DNA from 2 places in the Arthrobacter sp. BG5 genome. Region 1 is predicted to be linked to the other one. Evidence: predicted binding sites of a transcription regulator. Region 1 holds the regulator's gene; the other holds the start of a gene.

Evidence for each region. The regulator Rex, encoded in region 1, represses fermentation and respiration genes when NADH is low (regulators of the CRP and FNR family bind a similar motif). The targets are predictions, from matches to a motif close to CTTGTGAANNNNTTCACAAG.
Region 2: a site for Rex is predicted at 2,370-2,389, ahead of AC1MBE_RS02605 (glyceraldehyde-3-phosphate dehydrogenase). Genes of this name have one in related genera too.

The regions. Positions count from the first base shown of each region.
Region 1 is NZ_CM155268.1:1,469,718-1,473,113, forward strand. Features, by position in the region: gene AC1MBE_RS06720 (hypothetical protein) at 88-474, shown strand; gene AC1MBE_RS06725 (hypothetical protein) at 690-1,481, shown strand; gene AC1MBE_RS06730 (redox-sensing transcriptional repressor Rex) at 1,543-2,238, opposite strand; gene AC1MBE_RS06735 (glutaredoxin family protein) at 2,364-2,636, opposite strand; gene AC1MBE_RS06740 (HAD family hydrolase) at 2,756-3,396, shown strand, end outside.
Region 2 is NZ_CM155268.1:580,945-584,340, forward strand. Features, by position in the region: gene AC1MBE_RS02595 (HNH endonuclease family protein) at 1-207, opposite strand, end outside; gene AC1MBE_RS02600 (hypothetical protein) at 379-588, opposite strand; gene AC1MBE_RS02605 (glyceraldehyde-3-phosphate dehydrogenase) at 657-2,150, opposite strand; gene AC1MBE_RS02610 (hypothetical protein) at 2,423-2,575, shown strand; RNA gene rnpB (RNase P RNA component class A) at 2,639-3,032, opposite strand; gene AC1MBE_RS02620 (slipin family protein) at 3,142-3,396, shown strand, end outside.

The sequences.
Region 1 (3,396 bases):
CGCATCCAGTGGCCCGCAGACCGGCCACGGACCTTCAAGGAGGCCCTGCCGGTAGGCGGCTATTCCGCAATTCTCAACGTCCCGGCCATGCCCACGGAGCTGAAGGTCTCCTACTGGGTCTGGGTGATCGGCGGCATGCTGGGTGTGCTCGCCGGCGTGATCGGGCTCTTCGGCACCCTCGTCCTTTTTGTGGTGTCACCGCCGGCGGGCATCCTGCTGCTCCTGCTGGTGCTGGTGGCCCTCGCGCTGGCCTGGGCCCAGGTCACACTGGCGATGAAGATGAAGGAGGGCTGGGAATGGGCCCGGTTCGCCCTCACCATCGCTGCCGGAGTCAGCCTGGTCCTCGCATTGCTGAGCATCGGCGTCGCCGGTGGCGGAAGCTGGCCGGGTTTCCTCATCAGCCTGGTGGCGACCATGCTGATGTGGCTGCCCAAGTCACAGGCCTGGTTCGACGCTTTCAAGGGCCGTTTTTGAGCCCCTGCCCCGAAAAGGGAGCCCCCGGCGCCGGCCGGGCCCTTAGTGTGCGATGCGGGGGCCGCCGGGTCCCGAAGTGGGGCCGAGAATACCTTTCTGGAATGGCCCGCACAGCCACAGGCCCGGGGTACGGTGTAGTTAAACCATGCTGGGGGCAGGGGGTTGAGACACTGGTCCCGGTAGCCCATCCCGTCATCAACATGCAAAGGACCGCCATGAGTAACCCGCCAGTCGAGCCTTCCAGCCCTGACGGACCCGAATCGGGCAACCCGGCTCCGCAGTACGGCCAGAACGCTCCCGGCTATGGTCAGCAGCCGCCGGCCCCGCAGTACGGTCAAAACGCTCCGCAATACGGCCAGCAGACACCCGGCTATGGTCAGCAGCCGCCGGCCCCGCAGTATGGCCAGAATGCTCCGCAGTACGGCCAGAACGCTCCCGGCTACGGCCAGCAGCCGCCGGCCTACGGACAGGCCCCGGGTCAGTTCAGCCAGAGCCCGTACGGACAGTCCCCCTACGCGCAGTACCCGTCGGAACTCCCCACCGGTGGCGCCGGGACCCGGCCGCCGCGGCTCGACCTTGCCTTCTGGCTGCTGGTGGCGTCCGGCGTCGTATGGATTCTGTCGCTGCTGCTGGCGATTGGAACCCTGGACTCCCCCGCCATGCGGGACATGTTCGAACAGCAGATGTCCGCCAGCGGCGCCGACGTCCGGTTCGAAGACATCAAGGGCGTCATTGTGGGGACCGTGGTGGTGTTCGCGATTATCAGCGCCGGGCTTTACGCCCTCGTCGCGTTGAACGTGCGCAAGGGCAAGAACTGGGCACGGATCCTGGGCACGGTCTTTGCCGCCTTGTCCCTTCTCAGCCTCTTCCCGCTGAGCCTGGGCACCCTGGCGGTTGTGCTGGGCGTGGCCGGCATCGTGATCCTGTACCTGCCGACAGTCTCCCCCTACTTCCAGAAGCAGCAGCCGTTCACCAACCCGTACGCGCAGAACCCTTACGGCCGCTAACGCAGGCCGCTAACTCAGGCCGCTGGCCGAGGGCGCGGGAGCCGGATGACGCCGGCTGAAGTCAGTCGGCGTCTTCCGGGTCCTGCGCCCTTTGTGCGTGGTAGGCGAGGATCTGCAGTTCGGTGGCCATGTCCACCTTGCGGAGGTTGACTCCGGGCGGCACCTGCAGCATGACCGGGGCAAAACTCAGGATGCTGCGCACTCCCGCTGCCACGACCCGGTCGCACACGCTCTGCGCCACCGCGGCGGGCAGGGCCAGAACCACCATGTTGGCCCCGGTGCGGTGCAGCACGGCTTCAAGGTCCGCGGCGTCGCTGACCCGCAGCCAGCCCACTTCGCTGCCCACCACCATCTGGTCGGCGTCGAAAATCGCCACAATGTCAAAGCCCCGGGACTCGAAGCCCCCGTACCGGGCGAGGGCCTTGCCGAGGTTGCCCGCGCCGACGATGGCAACTTTCCAGTCGTGGGTCAGGCCCAGGGCGGCGGCGATGTGGCGGTTGAGGTACTGCACCTCATAGCCCACGCCGCGGGTTCCATAGGAGCCCACGTAGGAGAGGTCCTTGCGCAGCGTGGAGGAGCTGACCCCCGAGGCTTCGGCCAGCGATTCGGAGGAAACCCGGTCCACGCCCTCCGCCAGCAGAGTCGTCAGCGCGCGCAGGTATATCGTCAGCCGGGCCACGGCCGCGGGCGGGATCTGCTTGGCGGCAGGTCCGGCTCCCCCGGGCAGGGCGTCGGGTGAGGAATATAGCGAAGTCACTATCTGCTCCATTGCGTCGCGTTGTGCCTCCACTCTAGAGCCCCGGCTGTTCGGGCCACAAAGCAGCCGCCCGCCAGCCGCCCGGGGCCGGCAGCGGCCCGTCGGCCGGACGGGCCCGGGGGCGTTCAGGCAGGCTGGTCGAGCGCACGTCGCAGGGTACGGAGCAGCCGGGCCTCGTCGATCCGCCAGAAATCCCGCTGCACCCCGTCCACCAGTAGCACCGGGATCTCCTCGGCGTAGCGCTCGCGCAGGCCGGCGTCGTCGTCGATGGACTGTTCGGACCATTCGAGCCCCAGCCCGGCGGTGACCCGTCCAACCACGTCGCGCGCGTCGGCGCACAGGTGGCAGTCAGCCTTGGTGATCAGAACTACCTCGGGGCGGAGCGCGGGTTTGGCCATGGTTCAACGGTAGCCCGGCGCCGGGCCCGGCGTCGATGCGGCCGCGTTCCGGGCCCGACGGCGGTGCGGCGGCGGCCCAACTGCGCGTGGGATCCGCCGGCATTGACTAGACTCGTGGCATGCCCGAGGAGAAGTACGTCGCGGTGGCTACGCGGCCGGCTGCGTCATCGCAGGACGGCGAGGCCGCCTTTTTCGACGTCGACAACACCCTCATGCGCGGCGCCAGCCTGTTCCATGTGGCGCGGAAAATGTACCAGCGCGGGGCGTTCACCATTCCGCAGGCCGCGGGCTTCGCCTGGAAGCAGCTGATGTTTGTGTTCCGCGGCGAAAACATCGACGACGTCCATGCCGTCCGCGACACCGCCCTGAGCCTGGCCTCGGGTTTCACCGTGCAGGACATCGAAGCCCTCGGCGAGGAAGTCTACGACGAGATGATCGAGTCCCGGATCTGGCCGGGCACCAAGGCGCTGGCCGAACAGCACCTCCGCGTGGGCCGCCGGGTCTGGCTGGTGACGGCGACGCCGATCGAGGTGGCCACGGTGATCTCCACCCGGCTGGGCCTCACCGGAGCCCTGGGCACGGTCGGTGAGATCCACGACGGGTCGTACACCGGGCGGCTGGTCGGCGATATCCTGCACGGACCGGCCAAGGCAGTCGCCGTCCGCGGCATCGCCGAGGCGCAAGGCCTGGACCTGAACCGCTGCTGGGCCTACAGCGACTCGCACAATGACATTCCGCTGCTCAGCATGGTCGGCCACCC
Region 2 (3,396 bases), 890 kb from region 1:
CACCGGGTTGACGGGTTTCATCCAGCCGGCCGCGAACACGGGAGCCTCGCGGGGCCCGTTGGCCTGCGGTTCGGCCAGGGCGAACTGGCCCACGGTGAAGAACCAGGCCAGACCGCCGGCGAGGGCAAGCAGCGCGGCGGCCAGCAGGGCCCACGCTTGGCGGGACCGGCGTCGGGCCCGCCTGAAGTCGCTCCAGGTGATGCTCACGGAAGCGCCGGGGATGGGTGGGGTTGCTGCACCCCGCCAGCCTAGGCGGCCCCACGGACGTCGGGGCGGTTGTCCACAGTGTGCAGGACAAGTCAAGCACCCGGGTCCGCGGCTGCCGGCGGATCAGCGACGTGCATTCAGCTGGAGTGAAGTGCACTCAGCGTCGTGCAGTTACTGCTCCTTGGTGACCCGACGGAGGTCCTCCTCGGCGAGATTCAGCAGCGCTTCCAGCTGGCTGACCCGCGCGTCGTCGATCTCGCCGGCCTCGCGTTTGGCGCGGGCGTCGTCGAGGAGGCGCTTGGCTTCCTTGGCGTTCCGCCGGGCGACGTCGAGGGCATGTTCCAGGGTGGTTTCGTGCTCCACAGCCGAGTTCTGTTCCATGGCTCCATTGTGGTGCCCTTTCCCGGCCGATTCCAGAGACCCGGCCGGGAAAGGTCGCCAGTGAAGGGCTACCCGACCTCGACCGGCAGCCCGGCAGCCTCGAGGGTCGCGGCAGCGTCCTTGGCCGGGAACGACGGCGGGTTCACGCCGGCCATTTCCTCCATCACGCGGACCACCTGGCAGCTGTAACCGAATTCGTTGTCGTACCAGACATAGAGGACAAGGTTTTTGTCGTTGCTGATGGTGGCCAGTCCGTCGACAATGCCTGCGCGGCGCGAACCCACGAAGTCGGTGGAGACAACCTCGGGCGAATCGATGTAGTCCACCTGCTTGCGCAGTTCCGAGTGCAGCGACATCTCCCGCAGGTAATCGTTGACCTCGTCCTTGGTGGTGCCGTTTTCCAGGCTCAGGTTCAGGATGGCCAGGGACACGTCCGGGGTGGGGACGCGGATGGAGCTGCCGGTCAGTTTACCGAGGAGCTCGGGCAGCGCCTTGGCGACGGCCTTGGCGGCTCCGGTTTCGGTGATGACCATGTTCAACGCGGCGGAGCGGCCGCGGCGGTCACCCTTGTGGAAGTTGTCGATCAGGTTCTGGTCGTTGGTGAAGGAGTGCACCGTCTCGACGTGGCCGTGCACGACTCCGTAGCGGTCGTTGATGGCCTTCAGGACCGGCGTGATGGCGTTGGTGGTGCAGGATGCCGCGGAGACGATCTTGTCCGAGTCCGTGATGCTTGCGTGGTTGATGCCGTGCACGATGTTCTTCAGCTCGCCCTTGCCCGGGGCGGTCAGGAGCACGCGGGAGACACCCTTGCTCTGCAGGTGCTGGGAGAGGCCTTCGGCGTCGCGCCAGCGGCCGGTGTTGTCCACGACCAGGGCGTCGTGGATGCCGTAGGCGGTGTAGTCCACCGTGGCCGGGTTGTCCGAGTAGATGACCTGGATCTGGACGCCGTTGGCGGTGATGGTGTCGTTCTCGAGGTCCACCTTGATGGTGCCTTCGAAGGAGCCGTGCACCGAGTCGCGGCGCAGCAGGCTGGCGCGTTTGGTGAGGTCGTTGTCCGAGCCGCGGCGCACCACGATCGCGCGCAGCCGCAGGCCGTGGCCGCCGCCGGCCTTCTCGATCAGGAGGCGGGCCAGGAGCCGGCCGATGCGGCCGAAGCCGTAGAGGACGACGTCGGTGCTGGTGCGGTCGTCGCCGCCGCGCTTGCCGACAACTTCGGCCAGTTCTTCGCGCAGGAAGTCATCCAGGCTGAGGCCCTCGCCTTCTGCACGGTACTTCTCTGTCAGCCGGGCAATGTCGATGGCCGCCGCGCCGAGATCCAGCTTGGTGAGCGCGTCCAGCAGGGGTGCGGTCTCTTCGAGGCGCAGCTCTTCCTTGCTCATCCGGCGGGCGAAGCGGTGCGCCTTGAGGATGTTCATGGTGGACTTGTTGATCAGGCTCCGGCCGTGGATTGACGTCACCACATTGTTTTCGCGGTACAGCCGGCCGATCACCGGGATCATGGCCTCGGCGAGCGCCTCCCGGCCCATCCACGTATCAAGACAAGAATCTGACGTCTGGCTCACAGAACTACCTTCCTAAAATCCACCACATACGTCCTCGTATGCGGAAGTCGGTTCCCGGCGGATCTCCGGAACCTGGACGCGGCGGGGATTCGGTCCACCCCGGGCGCCTGCATGGAGCGCAAAGAAAAAGCCACCGGCTGCGAACGCAGACCCGGTGGCAGAACATCTACGTTCGCTATCCAGTCTAAAGCGGCGGGCCGGTCCCCGGGGGTCCGGGACGGCGTGAAATCACTCACACGCGGCCAGGGCGCCCGATGTCGTAGGATGTCCGGATGGGACTCATCGTTGCACTACTTGTCATCTGGCTCATTCTTTCGATCCTCGGCTTCGTCGTGAAGGGCCTGCTGTGGCTGGCCGTCATCGGCCTGGTCCTGTTTGTCGCGACGGCGGCATGGGGCTGGGTGAAGCGGAAGGCCAAGGCCTGATCCGAAACCTACGTCTTAAACGCGGGGGCTGGCACCACACGGTGCCGGCCCCTTTTGTGTGAGTGGATGGGTTGACCGATACGCCGGGTTCTGTGTTCCCGCGCTGTTGCCGGCGCGGGAGTAGCGGCCATCCATCTACGGACGCCGTTGCCGACGCCCTGCAGCGGCCTACCCGGACACTCGGGCGGGCAGCCCTCAAACGTGTCCTGTCTGGCCTTGCTCCGGGTGGGGTTTACCTAGCCTCCCCGGTCACCCGGGAAGCTGGTGGTCTCTTACACCGCCGTTTCACCCTTACCTGCTCCCCTGAACGTGCAAGCACGTCCCTGAGGCAGGCGGTCTATTCTCTGTGGCACTGGCCTGCGGGTTACCCCGAGTGGGCGTTACCCACCACCCTGCCCTGCGGAGCCCGGACGTTCCTCGAGCCACTTGCGTGACGCGCGGCCGCCTGGTCAACCCATCCGCTGACCATTCTACGGTCTCCCCCGGCAGCCGGGGCACCGGCGCCTTTTTGGCCCGACGGTGGGAGAATGAAACCAGCAACCCCGCCACGCAAGGAAGCGATTCGGATGGATTTCACCGCCGTCGTCATTTGGCTGCTCATCGCGGCCCTGCTCCTCATTGTGGCCCGGATGTCGATCCGGATTGTGCGCCAGTATGAGCAGGGCGTGCTGTTCCGGCTGGGCCGGGTGATCGGCGTCCGGATGCCCGGCCTGCGCTTCATCATCCCCGTGATCGACCGGCTGCAGCTGGTCAGCCTGCGGATCGTGACCATGCCGATCCAGTCGCAGGGCATCATCACCCAGGACAACGTCAGCGTGGAT